One region of the Kitasatospora sp. NPDC127121 genome, then DNA from elsewhere that is predicted to be linked to it. Evidence: riboswitches for the same ligand, from Rfam matches in the RefSeq annotation. Region 1 holds a riboswitch; each other region holds the start of a gene.

Region 1 (5,482 bases):
AGCACGCCGCCCACGGCTGGCGAGACCGCGTTGAGCAGCAGGCCGAGCCGCAGGTCGGGCATGCCGACGATCGCGGTGAACGGATAGCGGACGTCACTCATGCATACTCCCCAGGTGCCCCGGGCGCCAGGAACGGCAGCGATCCGGCCGCCGGCACCCCGCCCTCGATCAGCTTCCACAGCGCGTCGGTGTCCGCGTGCTCCTCGATCAGGTCGCCCAGCCGGTCCAGCCGGGCCTCGCGCGCCTCGGCGAACGAGGTGTCCGGCGCCGGCACGAACGCCCGGCCCGCCAACGCGGCGACCTCGCGCAGGAGTTCACGACGGAAGCCGTCGTTCTCCAGCGCGCCGTGCCAGGTCGTGCCCCACACCGGGCCGACCCGGCAGCCGTCCAGGCCGTGCCCGTCGTCATCGGAGAAGAACGGCTCGCCCCCCTCCACGGCCACCACCCCGTGGTGGATCTCGTACCCCTCGACCCGCTGCCCGTACGCCGTGCCGACCGGGCGCGCCAGCACCTTCTCGGCGCCGAACCGCACGTGCGTCGGCAGCAGGCCCAGGCCCTCGACCGAGCCGGCCCCGGACTCCACCTCGTCCTCGATCCCGCGCGCCAGCATCTGGTAGCCGCCGCACACCCCGAGGACCGGCAGCCCGGCCGCCGTCCGCGCCTTCAGCGCCGGCTCCAGGCCGCGTTCGCGCAGCCAGGCCAGGTCGGCCACGGTGGCCCGGGTGCCGGGCAGCACCACCAGGTCGGCGTCGGCCAGTTCCTCCGGCCGGGTCACCCAGCGCACCAGCACGCCGGGCTCCTGCGCCAGGGCGTCCAGGTCGGTGAAGTTCGACAGCCGGGGGAAGCGCACCACGGCCACCCGCAGTACGTCCGCCCCGAGCGGGCCGCGGCCGTCGACCCGGTCCACCACCGTGGACAGGTCCAGCGAGTCCTCGGCGTCCAGCCACAGGCCCGGCAGCATCGGCAGGGTGCCGAGCACCGGACGGCCGGTCAGCCCGTGCAGCATGTCCAGGCCGGGCGCCAGCAGCCGCGCGTCGCCGCGGAACTTGTTGACGAACCAGCCCGCCACGTGCCGCTGGTCCTGCGCCGACAGCAGCGCCAGCGTCCCGTACATCGCCGCGAAGACGCCGCCGCGGTCGATGTCCCCGACCACCACCACCGGCAGCCCGGCGGCCGTCGCCAGGCCCATGTTGGCGATGTCCCGGTCCCGCAGGTTGATCTCGGCGGGCGAACCGGCGCCCTCGCAGACCACCACCTCGTAGCGGCGGCGCAGATCCGCCAGGCACTCCAACGACCGTTCCAGCAGGACGGGCTTGCGCTCGCGGTAGTCCAGCGCGCCCACCTCGGCGACCGGCCGGCCCAGCAGCACCACCTGGCTGCGGCCGTCCGCGCCCGGTTTCAGCAGCACCGGGTTCATCGCCGCCTCCGGCTCCACCCGGGCCGCCTGCGCCTGCATCGCCTGCGCCCGGCCGATCTCGGCGCCGTCGGCGGTGACGAAGGAGTTCAGCGACATGTTCTGCGCCTTGAACGGCGCGACCCGCACCCCCTGCCGGGCCAGCCAGCGGCAGATGCCCGCGGTCACCACACTCTTGCCCGCGTCCGAGGTCGTCCCGGCGACCAGCAGTGCGTTGCTCATGCCCTTCCCCTCCACCGTGTCGTCAGCAAGCGCAGCGCGACGTGCCCCGCGACCGTCGTACCCAGGGCCAGCGCGCCCACCCGCCGGGAGAGCACGCAGGCCCGCTCGATGTCGTCCACCGTCACCGGGCGCAACTCCGCGCCCAGCACCGGCCGGTGCTCCACCCGCTCCCCGTACTGGAGGGTCCCGCCCAGCCGGACGCCCACCGCGCCCGCGAAGGCCGCCTCCGCCTGGCCCGCGTTCGGGCTCGGGTGCGCCGAACCGTCCCGCCGCCAGACCCGCCAGGCCGTTTTCGGCTGCGGCGCGGCGGCCACCGTGAGCAGCGCCGTCAGCCGGGCGCCCGGCCAGCCCGCCACGTCGTCGAGCCGGGCCGAGGCCCAGCCGAACCGGGCGTACCGCGGCGAGCGGTGGCCGACCATCGCGTCCAGCGTGTTCACCGCGCGGAACGCCAGCAGCCCCGGCGTGCCCGCCAGCGTGCCCCAGACCAGCGCGTTCACCACGGCGTCCGCCGTGTTCTCGGCCACCGACTCGACCACCGCGCGGGCGATCTGCGGCCCGTCCAGCGCGCTCGGATCCCGCCCGCACAGGTGCGGCAGCCGTTCCCGCGCGGCCGTCAGGTCGCCCGTGGCCAGCGACCGGCCGATGGTGCGCGCCTCCCGGGTCAGCGAGGTGCCGCCCAGCACCGTCCAGGTCGCGGCGGCCGCCAGCGCGGCCCGGCCCAGCGGACGCCGGCCCACCGTACGGTCCAGGGCCACCGCGCCGGCCGCGACCGCGCCCACGCACATCGCCGTGTACCCGGCGCCGGCCACCCGGTCGTCCTGCCACACCCGCCGCTCCAGCCGGGTCGCCGCGCCGCCGAAGACGGCCACCGGGTGGCCGCGCCGGGGGTCGGCGAAGCGGGCGTCCGCGGCGAAGCCCGCGGCGGCGCCGAGCGCGAACGCGGCGGCGCGGGTCAGCGGGCGCACGGCGGGTTCGGCGGAAGGCCGCGTCGGGTCCGGCGGGTCGGGGCAGCCTGCATCGCGTGCGTGTCCTCACTCAGGGTCCGCGCCCTGGATCGACGTACCGGGGGCGAGAGTCTCCTGGCTTCCGGGTCGGACGCACCCCCGGGCCTTCCAGCGGCTTCTGACGGTCCGCCGTGGCAATGTTCCGAGCGTGCTCCCCGGTGACAGTGGCGGGACCGCGCCGGACTCGCACCGGCTTCCTCTGCATGCCTCCGTTTGGCCCCAGGATCCCATCACGCGGCCGAACCGGGAGTCAACCGAGGTCACGGAGGGGTTGGTCACACCTCGGAGCCCTGTCGCCGGTGCCGTTCTCGCCCGCCCGAGGCCCGCCCCGCCCGACGCCCCGCCCGCCCGAGGCCCGCCCCGCCCGACGCCCCGCCCGCCTGACGCCCGCCCTGCCCGACGCCCCGCCGTACCCCGGACGGCCCAGCCCGGTGGCCGCCCGCGCGGCCCCCCGGTGAACTGGTGCCCGAACACCGTCCGAGCAGCGCCCGGACACCGCCCGGACACCGTCCGGTCCAAGACCAGCCAAGACCAGCAGAGCGGGGAGCGATATGCGTTGGGGAACCGCGGCCGTCGTGGCGGCCGCCGTCGTCGGCGCCGGGGCCGCCGTCCTGGTGATCGGCCGTCGGGCCTCCGAACGGCTGGTCCACCCGGCGAGCGCCGTCCGGGAGTCGGGCCCCGTCCTGGTGCGGAGCCTCGCCGCGGGCCGGATCACCTTCAACCGCCGCCCCGAGAGCCTGCGCCCCGGCCGATGGGCCGTGGAGTGGGACGACCACGGCCACGCCGTCGTCGAGGACGTCCTGCACAGCGACGAGAACGGTGTCACCCGCCGCCTCGTCCGCGCCGACCGGGGCACCCTCACTCCCGGCACCGAGGTCCGCTTCACCCCCCGCGTCCACCTCGGCGACCCCACGGAGGCGCTCGGCCTCCCCTTCACCGACATCGCCGCCGACGGCGAACTCGGCGCGCTCCCCGCCTGGCGCCTCGACGGCAAACGCGGCACCTGGGTGATCCTCGTCCACGGCCCCGGCGCCGACCGGCAGCAGACCCTCCCGGTCCTCCCCGTCCTCGACCGCCTCGCCCTGCCCGCCCTCGCCGTCACCTACCGGGGCGACCAGGGCGCCCCCGCCTCGCCGGACGGGCTCGGCCACTTCGGCGAGACCGAGTGGCGCGACGTCGAGTCGGCGGTCCGGCTCGCCCTCGACAGCGGCGCCGGCCGGGTCATCCTGTACGGCTGGTCCCTCGGCGCCACTATGGCCCTCCAGACGGCCTCCCGCTCCGCCTGGGCCCATGCCATCAGCGGCCTCGTCCTGGACTCGCCGGTCCTCGACCTGCCCGCCACCGCCCGCCGCGGCGCCGCCCGGGCCGGCTACACCGGCGCCGCCGCCGAGCTCGGCGCCCTCGCCGCCGAGGGCCGCACCGGCGTCGACCTCGCCGACTTCAGCCGCATCGCCGAGGGCGCCGACCTGCGTGTCCCCACCCTCCTCCTGCACAGCCCCGACGATCAGGTCGCCCCGTTCCGCGCCGCCGAGCGCCTCGCTGCCGCCCGCCCCGGCGTGGTCAGCCTCCGGCCTTTCCCGGGCGCCGACCACGCCACCCTCTGGAACTCGGCCCCCACCCACTACACCGAACTCCTCCGCCGCTGGCTCACCCCCCTTCTCTGAACCCAGCCCCCCCCGCACGAGAAGTCACACCGACAGGGCCTCTGTACGAAACCCGGACCTCACCCGTCAGCCACGGAGTGTGACCGGTCGGGCGGGTAGCGCGACCGCCGCCGCAAGGGTTGAGCCGGGATGGCATGCCCCCGCCACCTGTTTCCGGCCAGGCGGTTTGCCTCTGTTGCCCGATTGTTGCCCGATCTTGGGGAGGCGCCGTCGACGGCCGCCCGTCCGTACAGCCAACCGGATGTGACAGAAGGCCGGTACAAGGGGAAGACTGCTCGACGTGACGTCTCGGAATCCGCGCGACCGTGATGCCCCGCTCCCTCCGACGATCGGTACTGGTGCGACGGTGACCCGTCTCCCCGGTACGGCCCACCGGCCCGCCGCCGGCAAGCCGGGCGGGGCCGGGGTACCCCGCCGACGAGGGCCCGCTGCGGCGCCCGGTCGGGGGAGGGTTCCCGTACCGGAGGGCTTCCCCGCGCCGGCCGAGCTGGCGCCGCTGGCCCGCCGGATGCTGGTGGACGCCGTCCGGATCGCCCGCTGGGCGGGGGACCTGGAAGAGGTCGACAAGCGGGGCGAGCTGCTGCCCGACGACGCCCGTGCGGCGGGTCGGGCGCTGGCCATGACGGTCGGCGCCGCCGCCAAGGCGTGGGGGCAGGCACTGCTGGTCGGCCTGGTGGAGGCCAGGGACGGCGGTGCGGTCCCGGGCTGGCGCCTGCACGCCTGGGAGCACGACGACGAGGCGGTGGTCCGCGGCTGGTCGGCGCTGTTCGACGCCTGGACGCTGCTGGCCCCGGTGCCGCCGGCCGCCCTGCGGGGCGTGTTCGCGGTGCTGGCCGGCCAGGCGGTGGACCAGGCGCCTCAGTTGCTGTCGTTCCTGCACCTGGTGGCCGGTCCGGTGTCGGACGGCGAACTGCTGGAGCTGCTGCGCCGGGGTCTGGACGAGCGCCGGGTGGGTGGCACGGACGGTTCGGGCCTGTCGCCCGTGCCGCACGCCGCCTCGGCGGTGTCGGCGGTCCGCGGCACGTGCCGGGAGCCGCAGATCGACACCCCGCCGTCGCCGGCGGACGTGGCCGCGGTCCTGGACTGGATGCTGGACGGCCTGGCGGCCGTCGGGGCCGTGGTCCGCAGGGACGAGGCCGCCGAGCTGTCGCCGCTGGGCCACTGGGCGGTGCGGGCGA
Region 2 (5,482 bases), on a different contig from region 1:
GAACGGGTTCGTCGACCCGTAGCGGATCGGCAGGCCGAGGCGGGCGAGGCGCTGGTCGGCCACAGCCTCCAGGTACTGGCGCATGGAGTCGGTGTTCATGCCGGCGAGGCCGTCGCCGCACAGGTCCTGGGCGAACTGGAGCTCGGCCTCGACGGCCTCTTCCAGCATCTCCGTGACCTGCTTGGCCATCTCGTCGTCGAAGAGGTCGGGCTCCTCCTCGCGGACCGTGTCGACGACCGACATCGCGAAGTCCATGTGCATGGACTCGTCGCGGAACACCCAGTTGGTGCCGGTGGCCAGGCCGTGCAGCAGGCCGCGCGAGCGGAACCAGTACACGTACGCGAACGCGCCGTAGAAGAACAGGCCCTCGACGCACGCCGCGAAGCAGATCAGGTTCAGGAGGAACGCGCGGCGGTCCTCCTTGGTCTGCAGCGAGTCGATGTGGTCGACGGCGTTCATGTACTTGAAGCAGAACTGCGCCTTCTGGCGGATGGAGGGGATGTTCTCCACCGCGGCGAAGGCCGCGTTGCGGTCCTCGGGGTCGGGCAGGTAGGTGTCGAGCAGCGTCAGGTAGAACTGGACGTGCACGGCCTCCTCGAACAGCTGGCGCGACAGGTACAGCCGCGCCTCCGGGGAGTTGATGTGCTTGTAGAGGCTCAGCACCACGTTGTTGGAGACGATCGAGTCCCCGGTGGCGAAGAAGGCGACCAGGCGGCCGATGAGGTGGCGCTCGCCCTCGCTGAGCTTGGCCAGGTCGGCGACGTCGGAGTGCAGGTCCACCTCCTCGACGGTCCAGGTGTTCTTGATCGCGTCCCGGTACCGGTCGTAGAACGACGGGTAGCGCATCGGGCGCAGGGTCAGCTCGAAGCCGGGGTCGAGCAGCATCTTCTCGCGGTCGGGGGTGCTCACTGGCAGGCCTCGCAGGACTCGGGGTTCTCCAGGGAGCAGGCCAGCGCGGCCTCCTCCTCCGGGGTGAGGGTCGGGGTGTTCACCGGCACGGGCGCGGACGCGGACGCGGGCGCGGCGGCGCGGGCGGCACCGGAGGCGGCCTGGGCGATCCGGGTCGCCGGGCGCGAGCGCAGGTAGTAGGTGGTCTTGAGACCGACCTTCCACGCGTAGGCGTACATCGAGCTGAGCTTGCCGATGGTCGGCGCCGCCATGAACAGGTTCAGCGACTGGCTCTGGTCGAGGTACGGCATGCGGGCCGCGGCCAGGTCGATCAGCGCGCGCTGGGGCAGCTCCCAGGCGGTGCGGTAGAGCGAGCGGACCTCGGCGGGCAGCCAGCCCAGCTCCTGGACGGAGCCGTTGGCCTCGCGCAGGGCGTCGCGGGTCTGCTGGTCCCAGACGCCGAGCTCCTTGAGCTCGCGCACCAGGTACGGGTTGACCTGGAGGAACTCGCCGGACAGCGTCTCGCGCTTGAACAGGTTGGAGACCTGCGGCTCGATGCACTCGTAGACGCCGGCGATGGACGCGATGGTCGCGGTCGGCGCGATGGCCAGCAGCAGCGAGTTGCGCAGGCCGGTCTCGGCGATGCGGGCGCGCAGCGCGGTCCAGCGGTCGGCCCACTGCGGGGCGGCCGTCGGGAAGTGGTCGATGTGCAGTTCGCCGCGGGCGGCGCGGGTCTCGCCGTAGGCCTCGTGGCGGCCCAGCTGCTCGGCCAGGTCGGCGGAGCGCTCGTACGCGGTGAGCATGATGCGCTCGGCGATGAGGGTGGAGAGCCGCGCGGCCTCGGCGGAGTCGAAGTCGATCCGCAGCTTGAAGAAGACGTCCTGGAGGCCCATCACGCCGAGGCCGACCGGGCGCCAGCGGGAGTTGGAGGTGCCGGCCTCGGTGGTCGGGTAGAAGTTGATGTCCACCACGCGGTCGAGGAACGTCACGGCGGTGCGGACGGTGGCGTCGAGGCGCTCCCAGTCCATGGCGCCGAGCAGGTCGTCGACGGAGGCCCCGGGGGCGACGTGGGCGCCGAGGTTGACCGAGCCGAGGTTGCAGACGGCGGTCTCGGAGTCGTCCGTGACCTCCAGGATCTCGGTGCACAGGTTCGAGGAGTGCACCGTGCGGCCGGGCAGCGCGGTCTGGTTGGCGGCGCGGTTGGAGGCGTCCTTGAAGGTCATCCAGCCGTTGCCGGTCTGCGCCAGGGTGCGCATCATCCGGGCGTACAGGGTCTGCGCGGGGATGGTGCGCACGGCCTTGCCGGCCAGCTCGGCCTTGCGGTAGGCCTCGTCGAAGTCGGAGCCCCACAGGTCGACGAGCTCGGGCACGTCGGCGGGGGAGAACAGCGACCAGTCCTCGTTGGCGTTGACCCGGCGCATGAACTCGTCCGGGATCCAGTGCGCCAGGTTGAGGTTGTGGGTGCGCCGCGCCTCCTCGCCGGTGTTGTCGCGGAGCTCCAGGAACTCCTCGATGTCGGCGTGCCAGGTCTCCAGGTAGACGCAGGCCGCGCCCTTGCGGCGGCCGCCCTGGTTGACGGCGGCGACCGAGGAGTCGAGGGTGCGCAGGAACGGGACGATGCCGTTGGACTTGCCGTTGGTGCCGCGGATCAGGCTGCCGCGCGAGCGGATGCGCGAGTAGGACAGGCCGATGCCGCCGGCGTGCTTGGACAGCCGGGCGATCTGCGCGTAGCGGTTGTAGATCGAGTCCAGGTTGTCCAGCGGGGAGTCGAGCAGGTAGCAGCTCGACATCTGCGGGTGCCGGGTGCCGGAGTTGAACAGGGTCGGCGAGGAGGTCAGGTACTCCAGCCGGCTCATCAGGCCGTACAGCTCGGCGACCTCGCGCACGGACTGCTCGCTGTCGCCGACCGCCAGGCCGCAGGCGACGCGGAGCAGGAAGTGCTGCGGGGTCTCGATGACCTTGCGGGTGATCGGGTGGCGCAGCAGGTAGCGGGACTGCACGGTGCGCAGGCCGAAGTACTCGAAGCGGTCGTCGCCGTGCGCGTCGATCAAGGCGTCCAGGGCGGCGGCGTGCTTGGCGACGAAGGCGGCGGTGGTGTCACCGATCAGGCCCTCGTCGTGGCCGACGGCGATCGAGGCGGCGAAGGAGCGCGAGCCCTGGCTGTTCGCCTCGTCGACGATCTCCAGGGCGAGCAGCCGGGCGGCCAGCTTCGAGTACTGGGGGTCCTCGGCGATCATCGACGCGGCGGCGTCCACGGCCAGCCCGCGCAGCTCGGCGAAGTCCGAGCCGGCGTGGCGGCCGCGCAGCGCGGCGGCGGCGACATGGCCGGGGTCCACCTGGGGGAGATCGACGCTGCGGTCGGTGAGCAGCCGAAGGAGCGCGCCGCCGGGGTCGGAGACCGTCGGGTCGGTGGAGGCGGGGCCGGTGCCCTGGGCGGGCAGGGTGGCTGAGGCAGCGGTGGTCAAGGCGCTCTCTCCTGGCGGCGATCGGCGGCGGTGATCGGGGGGTACCGGGCCGTTCGGGGCAGGGGAGCACGGCACGTACGCAGAAAGCGTCGCGCGACAGTGGCGTCCCCGGCCCGCCCGCGAGGCCCGGAAGGTAGTTCTCGTGCTGGCGCGGCCTCTGCGGGAGGGCCCGTGCGCACACCGTCGGCAGGTACTCGGACTCGCGGTGCGGCTGCTGGAGCCGCCCGCTCACCGCTGCGGGGCAGTCCCGGATTCGCACCGGGTTCCCCTGCATCGACAGCAGGATTGAGCATACATCTTGTGGTGTCTCTCTGATGCGACCCCACATGTAGTACGGCGCGGTGTGTCGGCGCGATAACCGGGGGTGCTGGGAGGGGGCGGGTCGTGGCCTTGGGGCGCCTCGGATCCGGGCTCCCGGGGCCCTGGTTCCGGGCTCCGGCGTCCTGGTTTCGATACGGAACGGTCACCGGGCGGACCGGCTGGCGGGGGCATGCCCTACGATCTGGGCGCATGAGCGAGCGAATCGCCGAGGGGCGCGTTTCGCGAAGCGATCATCGAGCGAAGCGAGGGGGCGCGTGAGCGACGGAACTGGCGCACCCGGGCAGGGTCCGCAGGGAACGCCTCCCACCGGGCCGGGGGACGCGCACGGTCAGCAGCCGCCGGTGGTGCCCGGTCCGGTGTTGCCGCCGAGCGGGGGCTTCGGGCCGCCGCCGGCCTCGTACGGACCTCCGGTGCCGCCCGCGCAGCCGGTGGCGCAGCCCGGTCCGCCGGGGCAGCCTCCGCTGCCGCAGCCGGGCCAACCGCGGCAGCAGCTGCCGCCGCAGTGGCAGCCGAACCCCCAGCCGCATCCCCAGGCGCATCCCCAAGGACACCCGCAGGCGCACCCGCAGCCGTACCCGCAGCCCCAGGCGCCGCAGCGCGCCGAGCCGAACTGGCAGGCGCTGGCGGACCGCAACGCGGCGGACGACAAGCGCCGCCGCCGGTTGCGGGCCCTCGGCGTGGCGGTCGCGGTCGTCCTGGTCGGCGGCCTGGTCGCGGGCGGGACGGTGCTGCTGACGAAGGGCGACGGCGACAAGCCGACCGCCGGGCCGACCGCCGGGCCGACCGCCTCGGCCTCCAACCGGCCGTCCTCCGCCGCGCCGAGTGCCGCACCGAGTGCCGCCCAGAGTGCCGCGCCAAGTGCCGCCGGCACCCCGGGCGGCGCGCCGGACGACCCGTCGAAGCCGATCTGGGAGGCCGCCACCGACCCGGCGCCGCAGGACGCGGGGGCGCTGTTCTCCGCACTCCAGGTGACGGTCAACGGCGCCACCTGGAACCGGACCTTCGTCTCGCTGGACTCGCCCTGCTGGGACGGGAACTCGACGACCGGCGGGCTCGGCAAGGTCCTCGGTGACCAGGGCTGCCAGAAGGTGCTCCGGGCGACCTACGTCTCCGGCGACAGCGCGGTGACCGTCGGCGTCGCGGTCTTCGACCATAAGATCCAGGCCGAGACCTCGATGAAGAGTTACACCGGCCACCTCAAGGGCGCCGTCGCGCCGGGCGCGCCGGCCTTCTGCGCCACGCCGGGCTGCACCAACACGCACAACACCCTGGGCCGGTACGCCTACTTCACGGTCGAGGGCTCGGCGAAGGGCGGCGACACCGCTGACGCCGCCGCCACCGCGGCGGCCGCCGGCTTCGGCGAGCACGTGAAGGGCCAGCTGCTCCAGCGCGCCAAGGCCGCGTCCGCGGCCGCGCCGGGTGCGCCGGGGGCCGCCGCGGCCGGCTGATCCGCCGTGACACCCCGGCCCCGGCGGGTTCGCTCGCCGGGGCCGGGGGAGTGTGGCAGGCTCTCGGGGCAGTCATTCGCACGAGTGTTCCGGTTGTGTCCGCCTGGGCCGGTGCCGGCGAGCAACCGGAGGAGCGGTCCGTGGCCCTGCCCAGAGCCCTGCGCGGCAAGCCCGCCGTCCTGGCCGCGGCCGGGGTCGTGGTGGCCGCGGGCGCCGTGGCGCTGTTGCAGCGTGACGGCCGGGCCGACGGCGAACAGCCCGCCCGCGTCCCGGTGGCGGTCGGTTTCTCCGGCCGTACCCTGCCGCCGGAGGTCGGCCGGGACCTGCTCGCCCGGGACCCGCAGGCCTCGCCGAACGCCC
Region 3 (5,482 bases), on a different contig from region 1:
ACGCGGACTTCGCGCAGGCCGACGACGACGCCGGCCTGGACTTCTCGGCGATCATCACCACCCTGAGGGAGGACGGCAAGTGACCGGCTACGAGACGATCCTGGTCGAGCGCAAGGGCCGGGTGGGGCTGATCACGCTCGACCGGCCCAAGGCGCTCAACGCGCTCAACACCCTCCTGATGAACGAAGTCGTGCAGGCGGCAACGGAGTTCGACCGTGACCCGGAGATCGGCTGCCTGGTCATCACCGGCTCGGAGAAGGCGTTCGCGGCCGGCGCCGACATCAAGGAGATGCAGTCCCTCGACTTCGTCGACGCCTACCTCGGCGACTGGTTCGCCGCCTGGGACCGCTTCGCCGCGCTGCGCAAGCCCGTGGTGGCGGCGGTGGCGGGCTACGCGCTGGGCGGCGGCTGCGAGTTGGCGATGCTGTGCGACGTCCTGCTGGCGGCGGACACCGCGAAGTTCGGGCAGCCGGAGATCAAGCTCGGTGTCATCCCCGGCATCGGCGGCTCGCAGCGGCTGACCCGGGCGGTCGGCAAGGCGAAGGCGATGGAACTGTGCCTGACCGGCCGGATGATGGGCGCCGAGGAGGCCGAGCGGGCCGGCCTGGTCTCCCGGATCGTCCCGGCGGACCAGCTGCTGGCCGAGGCCCTGACGGTGGCCGAGACCGTCGCGGCGATGTCCACCCCGGCTGCGGTCATGCTCAAGGAGAGCGTCAACCGCTCGTACGAGACCACGCTCGCCGAGGGCGTGCGCTTCGAACGGCGCCTGTTCCACGCCACGTTCGCCACGGCGGACCAGAAGGAGGGTATGGCGGCCTTCGCCGAGAAGCGCCCGCCGGAGTTCCTCAACCGCTGACAGCCCGCCCGGTGCGCCGCCCCTCGCCCGGGGGGTGGCGCACCGGGAAGGTCCTGGTCATCCCGTCCATCCGGTGTAGTGCAGCCAGTCCTCGAAGGTCATCACGTCGGGGTGCAGGCGGCGCAGGAGGCCGATGTCCCGGTCTCGGGCGTAGAGGTCACGGTCGGCGAAGAACCGGAACATCGCCGCGTAGTCGTGGCTGAAGCCGGGGACGGCGGTGCGCAGGTCGTCGTGCGGCATCGGGAGGTAGGTGCTGGGGGTGTCCGTGACCTGGGCGAAGGTGGCGGCGATCTCGTCGCCGGTGAGGCTGTCGCCGATCACCGCGAGGTCGCGGGCGCCCCAGGACTGCCAGTTGTCGAACATGTGGCAGGCGAACCAGGCGATGTCGTCGAGGGCGACGAGCGGGTAGTGGGCGGCGCCGAGGGGGAGCCTGAAGACCAGGCCGCCCCTGCCGTCCGGCCGGGGGGCGAGTCGGTCCCGCAGGTTCTCGAAGTACGGCGCCGTGGTCAGCACCGAGACGTGGTCCGTGTACCAGCCGTCGGTCTCCTTGCGGAGCATCTCCTCCGACCGCATCAGGCCGATGTGGGCGGCGACGGCGGCCTTGCTGTCGAAATGCGGGACGGGGTGGCCGGTCAGGGACACCGCGCTGTCCAACGAGGACCAGATGAAGCGCTCCACGCCGGCCCGCTCGGCGGCGGCCAGCAAGTGCAGCCCCTGCCGGTACTCACCCACCGCGCTGCCCGTCGCGAAGAAGTCGGTGTTGGCGAACACGTGGTCCGCCTGCCCGATCAGGACCTCGAGCGCCGCCGGGTCGGAGCGGACCAGTCGCACGCGGTCGGGCGCGGTGGCGGCGAGTCCGGTGGCGCGGGCGGACTCCGGGTGGCGGGTGGGGACGGTGACGGTGGCGTCGGTGGTGGCCAGCAGGTGGCGGACCACGTGGCTGCCCATGGCTCCGGTGCCGCCGACGACGAGGACGTGGGTCATGGCGTTCCTCCCTGGTGTGTCAGGACGTGTTCGGCCAGCTGGGCGTGGGTGGCGACCCAGACGTCGCCGGACTCGCGGATGTGGTCGAGGACCTGGCCGACCATGCCCGCGAGGAGCGGTCGGCCTCCGACGTGGGCGTGGACGGTCAGGTGGAAGACGCCCGGGCCGGGGGCGGCGAGCAGCTGGTTCAGCAGCTCACGGTGAAGGTCGCGGTAGGCGTACGGGCCGGCCGCGGCGTCGCGGACGTCGGAGTGGTCGCTGTGCATGAGGGAGACCAGAGGACCGTGAACGGTGGACAGGACCTGCGGGAGGTCGTGGTCGCCGTGGTCCCCGGTCCAGCGGTAGCCGGCCTCGGCGAGCAGGTCGACCGTGTGCCGCGAACCGGTGGCGCGCGGGCTCATCCACCCCGCCGGGCGAACACCGGTGACCCGGCGAAGGATGTCGGTGCAGCGAAGGACGTTGGCCCGCTCGGCATCGACGTCGAGCAGCGCGGGCACCACGTCCTGGGCCCAGGAGTGTGCGGCGATCTCGTGACCCGCCTCGTGCACGGCCTCGACGGTCTCGGGGTGCCGCTCGGCCACCAGTCCACTGACGCCGACGGTGGCGGGCAGGTCACCCAGGACGTCGAGCAGCCGCCAGATGCCGGTGGTGACGCCGTAGTCCGCCCAGGAGGTGCTGTGTGTGTCGTCGATGCCGGACAGCGGCCACGCCGCGGCCATCGGCGCGTAGGCGGGCCAGTGCCCTGGTGACCACAGCTCCAGCGCGACGGTGACCAGTGCGACGACTTTCCGCCCGCCCGGCCATTCGGTCTCTGCCCTCATACGGCTCCCCTGCTCCCCTGATCGATGGCTCGATGGCTCGATGGCTTCCGCAGTGGACGCTAGTGAGGCGGTAGGTACCTCCGGGTTCCCGGCGGCGGGCTACCGTCGGGTCATGCGTGAGTACTCCGGCAGTGTCTTCCTCGCCGACTGCCCGGCTCGGCTGGCGATCGAGATCATCGCCGACAAGTGGGCGGTGGCCGTGCTGTTCGCGTTGAGCCGGGAACCGTGCAGACACGGCGAGCTGGTCGACCTGATCGGCGGCATCTCGCGGAAGGTGCTGACCCAGACGCTGCGCCGCCTGCAGGGGTACGGCCTGGTCGACCGCCACGCCGAGTCCGGGAAGGTCGAGTACGTGCTGACGGACCTGGGCCGGACGCTGGTGAAGCCGATCGCCGTGCTGACTCAGTGGGCTCACGAGCACGGCGCGGCCGTGATGGAATTCCAGGAGTCCCGAGCGGACTGAGCGCACTGACGGTGTCTCGGCCGGGAGGGGCGGGTCGCGAAGCCGGGTGTGGACCACCGTGATGTGACGTACGAACCCTTGACCGGATCTTTTCCGTATCGCCATGATGGGCCGTCAAGTTGTGACTCCGCCGCTGGGGGAAGTCCGGTTCGAATCCGGCGCTGACCCGCAACGGTAGGCCGCCGGCTCCACGCCGGCGGCGAGCCCGAGTACCCGGCGGCGGAGGTGTGTCGTCCCCTCCTCCCGTCGTGGTCTGCGGGCCGGAGCTCCGAGGGCTGCCCCGGCTGTGGCCGATGTCCTCCGGGCCCCTGCGTGCGGGCCCGGAAAGGCCCACCGTGTCCCTGGTCCGACGCCCCCTGCGCCTCTTCGCGATACCCGCGCTCGCCCTCGCCACCGTCCTCCCGGCGGCCGCTGCCGCCCAGGCCGCGCCTGCTGGCGCGACCTCGTCCTCGACGATCCGCCCCGACGCCGCCGCCGGCGGCTGGCTGGCCCGCCAGCTCGTCGACGGCGACCACTTCGAGTCCGTCTTCAACGGCACCGCCTACCCCGACCAGGGCCTGACCATCGACGCCGTGCTGGCCTTCGCCGCCTCGCACAGCTCCGACCAGGCCGCCACGAAGGCCACCGCCTGGCTGGCCAAGCCCGAGATCATCACCGGCTACCTCGGCGACGGCACCACCGAGGCCTACGCGGGCGCGACCGCCAAGCTGCTGCTCGCCGTCGAGGTGCGCGGCGGGAACCCGACGGCCTTCGGCGGCGTCGACCTGCCCGCCCGGCTGCGCTCCCTCCAGACCGCCGACGGCCGGTTCTCCGACCGCTCCCAGTGGGGCGACTACAGCAACGCCTTCGGCCAGTCCCTCGCCCTGATCGCCCTGCACCGCACGGCCGGCGGCGCCCCGGCGGCCGCCGTCGACTTCCTCGCCGACAGCCAGTGCGCGGACGGCGGTTACCCGGTCTCCTTCGGCCAGGCCACCTGCGCCAGCGACCCGGACGCCACCGCGCTCGCCGCCCAGGCCCTCGCCGCGACCGGCCGCACCGCCAAGGCCGACGCCGGGCTCGGCTGGCTGGCCGCCCACCAGAACGCCGACGGCGGCTTCTCCGCCGCCGGGGCCGCCGCGTCCAACGCCAACACCACCGGCCTCGCCACGCAGGCACTGCTCGCCGGCGGACGCTTCGGGGCCGGCCTCAAGGGCTGGAGCAGCCTGGTCAAGCTCCAGCAGGGCTGCGCCACGGACCCGGGCGTGCGCGGGGCGGTCGCCTACGACGCGACCGGCTTCAACCCGGCCACCGGCGCCCGGGCCACCGCGCAGGCCGTCCTCGGCCTGGCCGGCACCCCGCTGGCCACCCTCTCCGCCGCCGGTGCCCGCCCGGACGCGCCCGTGCCGGCCTGCCCGGCGACCACCCACTGACCACCCGCTGACCACCCGCTGACCCCGCGAGGAGAGCTCCGATGACTGACACCCTGGCGCCCGCGCGCCCGACCCGCCGCACCCTCGGCTCGATCGCCGCCGCCGCTGCCCTCACCGCCGGCCTGCTCGGCGCCTCCGCCGTCCAAGCCCCGCAGGCACAGGCCGCCGCCTGCGACGGCACCACCGGCGTCACCGTCGTGGTCGACTCCACCGCCGTCGGCGGCGGCATCCAGACCGGCTGCGCACCCGGCGATCCGGCCAGCGGCCTGGCCGCGCTGACCGGTGCCGGGTTCGCGTACACCTTCCACCCGCGCTACCCGGGCTTCGTCTGCACCATCAACGCCCTGCCGACGACCTGCACCAACCCCACCGGCAGCGCCTACTGGTCGTACTGGCACGCCCAGCACGGCGGCCCCTGGTCGTACAGCAACCTCGGCGCGGGCAGCTACAACCCGGCACCCGGCGACGTCGAGGGCTGGTCCTTCGGCGCCGGCGCCCAGCCGGGCGTCACCGCGCTCTGACCCCCGGCGGCACCCCGGTGCCCCGGCCCCTCCGGAAGGGGGGGCCGGGGCACCGGCGGTACGGCTGTTGCGTGATGTTCGGCGCCGCCGGGCGAGGGAAGGCGAATGCCAGGTCGGCGGATCACCGCTACCTGGTCCAGGGCATTTCCGTCGACCCGGTGGGCCGGTACCAGGTGATGCCCCACTCCGCGCCCCAGTCCTTGCCGGTCCAGTCGTAGGCGGGTGTCCAGAGCGGCCGGGCCGGTTGAGGTCCCCACTCCTCCGGGTCCGGGCGCACCAGCAACTCGTCCTCATGGGCGTAGCCGCCGGTGAGTACGGTCGCCACGAACTCCGCGAAGCCGCCGTCGAAACGGTCGAGCGCACCGTCGTCGACGCCACCGAAGTCGCAGAAGACGGCCACCGGCCACTGCTCCGGGTCCGGGCCGTCG
Region 4 (5,482 bases), on a different contig from region 1:
GGGTTGACCCGGTCGCGGGCGGCGGCGACGTCGAAGCCGCCGAGGGCGGCCCGGGTGAGCGCGCCGGTGCCGAGCCGGACGACCCGGGCGGTGGGGTGGAGCTGGCGGAGCAGCGCGAGCCCGGGCGTGTGCGCCGTCGCGCGCGGGACGGCGAGGGTGGTGGCGTACTCGACCTGGTGGGCGAGCGCCTCCGCGCGGGTCCGCTGGTCCTGGCGGGCGGTGTGCTCGCCGTGGTCCACCAGGTCGTCGGAGACGGAGAGTTCGCCGATCAGCCGGTCCGGGTCGACGGCCGTGACCACGCCCGCGAGTTCGACGGCGTCCTCCAGATGGCGGCCGTCCGCCTCTCCCCCGGCGATCACCTCGACGGCCGGGTGCGGGTCGCTGCCGCCCCACAGTTCGACGATCGCGAGTCCGTACCGGCCTTCGTCGGCGATCCGCAGCAGTCGCGGCAGCAGGTCTTCGCGCAGGGCGCAGCAGGGGCAGTCGTTCACCAGTGGGACGTCGGCGGCGTCGAACCCGCCTCCCGCGTCGCGCAGTTCACGGTGGACGACACCCTGCGAGGCCTCCCGCAGGTCATGGTGGAGGACCACTGCGTCCACCGCGGCCGCGGCCAACTCCCGGACGGCGGCGCGGCGTTCGGCGGCATGCAGTCCTGCGACGACCACCACGGGCAGCTTGATCCCGTCCACGCCGCTCACCAGCTGGCCTTGCGGACGCCGGGCAGGTGGCCGGCGTGGGCGTGGACGCGGAGGTTGACCCGGGAGAGGCCGAAGGCCCGCAGGTAGCCGCGGGGGCGGCCGTCGACGGCGTCGCGGTTGCGGATCCGGGTGGCGCTGGCGTCGCGGGGCTGGCGGGCGAGTTCGGCCTGGGCGGCGGCGCGTTCGGCGGGGGCGGTGCCGGGGTGGGCGATGATCCGCTTGAGCTCGGCGCGGCGCTCGGCGTACCGGGCCACGACGGCGCGGCGCTGCTCGTTCCTGGCGATCTTGCTCTGCTTGGCCATCAGACCTTCCCCCCTCGGGCGCGGATGCGGGCGACGGCGGCCTCGATGCCGATCGTGTCGATGGTGCGGATGCCCTTGGCGCTGAGGGTGAGCCGGACGTACCGGCCCTCGCCGGGCAGCCAGTAGCGCTTGTGCTGGATGTTGGGGTCGAAGCGGCGGCGGGTGCGGCGGTGCGAGTGCGAGATCGCGTTGCCGAATCCGGGCTTGCGGCCGGTGAGTTGGCAGCGGGCGGACATGGGTGCTCCCTGACGTCCGGGAATGGGCAGGACGGAGCTCACGTTACACCAGATGAAAATGACTTCCATTTCGGTGTACGGTTTCGCCCCGGCCCCGAACGCCCCGCCAACCCGCCAACCCGCCAACCCGCCAACCCGCCAACCCGGGAGGACACCCATGGCCCGTAGTGAACTGCGCCCCGTCATCAAGCTCCGCTCCACCGCCGGCACCGGCTACACGTACGTGACCCGCAAGAACCGCCGCAACGACCCGGACCGGATGGTCCTGCGCAAGTACGACCCGATCGCGCGCCGGCACGTCGACTTCCGCGAAGAGCGCTGAACCCCGCCCGCCCGAACTGAACCCCGCACCGACGAAACGCCGACCGGCAGCGACCCGTACCGCCCCGCAGCGACGAAACGGCGCCTCCCCCGGGATCCCGGGGGAGGCGCCGTCGCGGGTGGCAGCCGGCGCCGCGCGCCGCCCGCCCAACACGGCGGCCGCCCAGCACATATCCACCCCCGCCCCCGTACAGTTGGCGGTCGCCGCGGCCCAGACCACCACGAACAGCCCGGCGATCGCGTAGCCGACGTTGTCCAGCGAGATGCCCGCGATCCAGCCGGTGACCGGGTCGGTCAGATCGAGCTTCTCGTGCAGCACGCCGACCAGCTCGATGGTGCCGATGACGAAGGCCACCGCGATCGACAGCCCGGTGATCGTCAGGTTGTAGTAGACCTTCCGGACCGGGTTGGCGAAGGCCCACTGGTACGCGAAGTTCATGAACGTCCCGTCCAGGGTGTCGAACAGGCTCATCCCGGCCGCGAACAGCAGCGGCAGGCAGACGATCGCGTACCAGGGCAGCCCGGCCGCCGCGCCCGACCCGGCCATCACCATCAGGGTGACCTCGGTCGCGGTGTCGAAGCCCAGCCCCAGCACCATGCCCACCGGGAACATCTGCCCGGGCCGGGTGATCGAGCGGGTCGCCCGGTTCAGCACCCGGGCCATGAAGCCGCGCGAGTTGAGGTGCTCCTCCAGCTGCGCCTCGTCGTACGACCCGGCCCGCATCGCCCGGAACACCTTGAGGATGCCGAGCAGCGCGGCCAGGTTGAGCGCGCCGATCAGGTAGAGGAACGCGCCGGAGGCCGTCGTGCCGACCATCCCGAGCCACTTGTGGGTGGTCGAGTCGTCGTCCATCAGCGTGCTGGCCAGCTGCGCGCCGCCCGCCACCAGGGCGGCCATCAGCACCACCATCGAGGAGTGCCCGAGGGCGAACCAGAAGCCGACCGAGACCGGCCGCTTGCCGTCCGCCATCAGTTTGCGGGTGGTGTTGTCGATCACCGCGATGTGGTCGGCGTCGAAGGCGTGCCGCATGCCGAGGGTGTACGCGGTGATCCCCAGGCCCACGCCGAAGACCTGGGTGCCGACCGCGTAGTTGTGGGGCGCGACCAGGAAGATGAGCGTCCCGAACGCCACCACGTGCATGGCCAGGATCACCCCCATCAGCCCGGCCGTGCGAACGGTGTCCTCGCGCTTCCAGCGGAACGTGGGCAGCACGGACGGTGTCGCCGGCGCCTCGGCGGCGGCGGTTTCGGGCAGGGTCATTCGGGTCACGCTCCAGCACCTCGTGGAAACACTTCGTGAGATGCCGTGGCCGGTCTCCTGGCTTACGGGGGTCCCGTACCCGCCTTCCCAGGTGCGCGAGGCTCCCAGTGGCGTCGTGGGTACGGACGTCTCTCCATCGTCGACGATCACGATGGCCCGATCACAGTGGCGAGGGCCGCTCCGGACTGGGACCCCTGAGGATCCGTCACCGGTCTTCCCGAGCACCACGGCGGGGAACACCGTAGGGGCCAGGACCCACCCTTGCAAGGCTGCGCACCTGCGCAGGTGTCCAGGATCACAGGCCCCCTCCTGCAACAATGTGCGCATGCATCTCGTACCGGCCGACCGCGCGGGCCACCGCACCATCGACGGACACCGGGTCTGCGAGGCCATCGCCGCGATCGGCGACCCCGCGCACGTCCGCACCTGGGCCGAGCGGTTCTCCCTGCTCGCCGACCCCGGGCGGCTCGCCCTCCTGCTCGCCCTCCACCGGGCCGGCCCGCTCGCCGTCTCCGACCTCGCCGTCGCCACCGGCATGCGCGACCCCGCCGTGTCCCAGGCCCTGCGACTGCTCCGCACCGCGGGCGTGGTCACCGGGGACAAGGACGGGCGGGTCGTGCGCTACCGGCTCGTGGACGAGGCCATGCGCCCCCTCCTCGACGCGTGCGCCGCCGCCGAACACCACGAGCCCACCGCGGCCGTCGGCTGACCGGCCCCCCGGAGGACACGCCGGGGGGCCGGCCGGAGCAACCGCGGACCCGGTCAGGCCGCCTGGCAGGTGGGGCACCAGAAGAGGTTGCGCGCGGCGTGCTGCTCCGCCCGGACGTCGGTGCCGCAGACCAGGCAGGGCATCGCGGCCCGCCGGTAGACGTACACCTCGCCGCCGTGGTCGTCGACGCGCGGCGGGCGGCCCATCGCCTCGGGGGTGTGCTCGGGCCGGACGGTGTCGATCCGGCCCGCGCCGACGCCCTCGTGCATCAGGGCGACCAGGTCGGCCCAGATCGCGTCCCACTCGCCCCGGGTGAGGTCGCGGCCGGCGCGGTGCGGGTTGATCCCGTGGCGGAACAGCACCTCGGCCCGGTAGACGTTGCCCACCCCGGCCAGCACCTTCTGGTCCATCAGCAGCGCGGCGACGGTCGTACGGCTCGCCGATATCCGGCGCCAGGCGGCCTGCGGATCGGCGTCGGCGCGCAGCGGGTCGGGGCCCAGCCGGGCGGCGACGGCGGCCTTCTCCGCGCCGGTGACCAGCGCGCAGGTGTTGGGGCCGCGCAGGTCGGCGTAGCCGTCGTCGTTGGCCAGCCGCAGCCGGACCAGGCCGACCGGCTCGGGCGCGGGCCCGGTGCCGAAGGCGAAGCCGCCGTAGAGGCCGAGGTGGACGTGCACCCAGCCGCCCTCCTCGAAGCCGAGGAACAGGTGCTTGCCGACGGCTTCGGCCGCGGTGAGCAGCTGCCCGTCGATGGCCTTGGCCTCGTCGGCGAACCGGCCCTGCGGGCTGGACACCTCGACCGGGCGGCCGCCGAAGGCCTTCCGGTTCTCGGCGGCGAGGCGGTGGATGATGTGGCCTTCCGGCACGGGCGTCAGCTCCCCCGGGGTGGTTCGACAGGACCCGCACATCATCGCAGTCGGCACCGACAGCGCCGGATCGTCGCAGGTCAGCGGACCGGCATGCCCATCAGCCGGGCCAGGATGACGCGGTCCAGCTCGGCGGCGGTGCCGGCCACGTCCAGGTACGAGTTGTCGATGATCGGCAGCCCGGAGTTGTACCAGCCGGCCATCCGGCCGTGGATCCGCGCCACCTCCTCGTCACCGAGCCGCCGGGTACCGCCGCGCCGGGCGTTGCGGTGCAGCACGGAGTCCAGGCTGGGCAGCAGCACGACCGGGATCATGCCGGGGCCGATGTGCCGCTTCCAGCCGCCGAGGCCGATGGCCGGGCGGTCCGGGAAGACGGCGTCGTCGATGATGCAGGAGATGCCGTTGGCGAGGTAGTTGCGGCAGGCGAAGCCGCAGGTGCGGCGGGCCAGCCGGTACTGCGCCTCGGAGGCGTTGTTCCAGCCGGACTGCGGGTTGGCGAAGCCGGACTGCACCCACTCGCGGACGTCGTCCAGGCTGATGTGCGCGGTCGGGCTGGGCCGGCGCTCGGCCCAGTACCGGGCGACGGTGGTCTTGCCCGCCCCGGCCGGGCCGATCAGCAGGACGGCGATCGGACTGGCGGGCGCGTGCCGCTGCGGCGGGTGGGCGGGGAGTTGCACGGGCGCGCCGGAGGGCAGCACGAAGTGCCCGGTGGCCCCGACGGGGACCGGCGCACTGGGCGCGGGCGCGGGTGCGGCCGGAGCGGGCGCGGAGACAGGAGCCGGAGCGGGCGGCACGGGAGCAGGCGGCACCGGAACGAGCGGCACCGGAGCGGCCGGAGCCGGCGGCGCAGCGGCGGGAACAGGGGCCGGAACGGGCGGCACCGGCGGCGGCGCGGCGGCCCCCGACGGCTGCGGCCCCGGCGGAGCGGCGGGACGCGGCGGGACGTGCCCACCCCCGGCGTACTGCGTCACGGTCACCTCCCGACACCTCTCAGCGGGGAGACTACACGGCGGCCCGGCGGCGGGCACAGTCCGCCGCCGGGCCGCTGACCAGGCGTCAGCGCGTGGTGAGTTGCTCGGCCAGGGCGCGCAG

What was found. A riboswitch is a leader RNA that binds a small molecule or an ion and turns the genes downstream of it on or off. The one in region 1 is predicted to bind cobalamin.
Positions count from the first base shown of each region.
Region 2: it holds a riboswitch for cobalamin, as region 1 does, so the genes downstream of both, ACFVHI_RS24825 (ribonucleoside-diphosphate reductase subunit alpha) here and ACFVHI_RS06035 (cobalamin biosynthesis protein) in region 1, are expected to answer to the same signal.
Region 3: it holds a riboswitch for cobalamin, as region 1 does, so the genes downstream of both, ACFVHI_RS21010 (peptidase) here and ACFVHI_RS06035 (cobalamin biosynthesis protein) in region 1, are expected to answer to the same signal.
Region 4: it holds a riboswitch for cobalamin, as region 1 does, so the genes downstream of both, ACFVHI_RS23580 (HoxN/HupN/NixA family nickel/cobalt transporter) here and ACFVHI_RS06035 (cobalamin biosynthesis protein) in region 1, are expected to answer to the same signal.

Region 1 covers NZ_JBHXTQ010000006.1:84,790-90,271, forward strand. Annotated here, with positions in the region: gene ACFVHI_RS06025 (putative cobaltochelatase) at 1-101, opposite strand, end outside; gene ACFVHI_RS06030 (cobyric acid synthase) at 98-1,636, opposite strand; gene ACFVHI_RS06035 (cobalamin biosynthesis protein) at 1,633-2,601, opposite strand; cobalamin riboswitch at 2,709-2,841, opposite strand; gene ACFVHI_RS06040 (alpha/beta hydrolase family protein) at 3,192-4,304, shown strand; gene ACFVHI_RS06045 (hypothetical protein) at 4,651-5,482, shown strand, end outside.
Region 2 covers NZ_JBHXTQ010000055.1:14,951-20,432, reverse strand. Annotated here, with positions in the region: gene ACFVHI_RS24830 (ribonucleotide-diphosphate reductase subunit beta) at 1-885, opposite strand, end outside; gene ACFVHI_RS24825 (ribonucleoside-diphosphate reductase subunit alpha) at 906-3,329, opposite strand; cobalamin riboswitch at 3,521-3,663, opposite strand; gene ACFVHI_RS24820 (hypothetical protein) at 4,085-5,122, shown strand; gene ACFVHI_RS24815 (glycoside hydrolase family 26 protein) at 5,263-5,482, shown strand, end outside.
Region 3 covers NZ_JBHXTQ010000041.1:35,825-41,306, reverse strand. Annotated here, with positions in the region: gene mmsB (3-hydroxyisobutyrate dehydrogenase) at 1-83, shown strand, start outside; gene ACFVHI_RS21030 (enoyl-CoA hydratase) at 80-856, shown strand; gene ACFVHI_RS21025 (NmrA family NAD(P)-binding protein) at 914-1,840, opposite strand; gene ACFVHI_RS21020 (polysaccharide deacetylase family protein) at 1,837-2,661, opposite strand; gene ACFVHI_RS21015 (winged helix-turn-helix transcriptional regulator) at 2,774-3,124, shown strand; cobalamin riboswitch at 3,220-3,360, shown strand; gene ACFVHI_RS21010 (peptidase) at 3,460-4,533, shown strand; gene ACFVHI_RS21005 (flagellar hook-length control protein FliK) at 4,575-5,054, shown strand; gene ACFVHI_RS21000 (SMI1/KNR4 family protein) at 5,182-5,482, opposite strand, start outside.
Region 4 covers NZ_JBHXTQ010000050.1:14,845-20,326, reverse strand. Annotated here, with positions in the region: gene ACFVHI_RS23600 (CobW family GTP-binding protein) at 1-689, opposite strand, end outside; gene rpsN (30S ribosomal protein S14) at 695-1,000, opposite strand; gene rpmB (50S ribosomal protein L28) at 1,000-1,236, opposite strand; gene rpmG (50S ribosomal protein L33) at 1,394-1,558, shown strand; partial or broken gene ACFVHI_RS23580 (HoxN/HupN/NixA family nickel/cobalt transporter) at 1,715-2,818, opposite strand; cobalamin riboswitch at 2,848-3,062, opposite strand; gene ACFVHI_RS23575 (metalloregulator ArsR/SmtB family transcription factor) at 3,144-3,527, shown strand; gene ACFVHI_RS23570 (Fpg/Nei family DNA glycosylase) at 3,581-4,390, opposite strand; gene ACFVHI_RS23565 (AAA family ATPase) at 4,471-5,367, opposite strand; gene aroQ (type II 3-dehydroquinate dehydratase) at 5,447-5,482, opposite strand, start outside.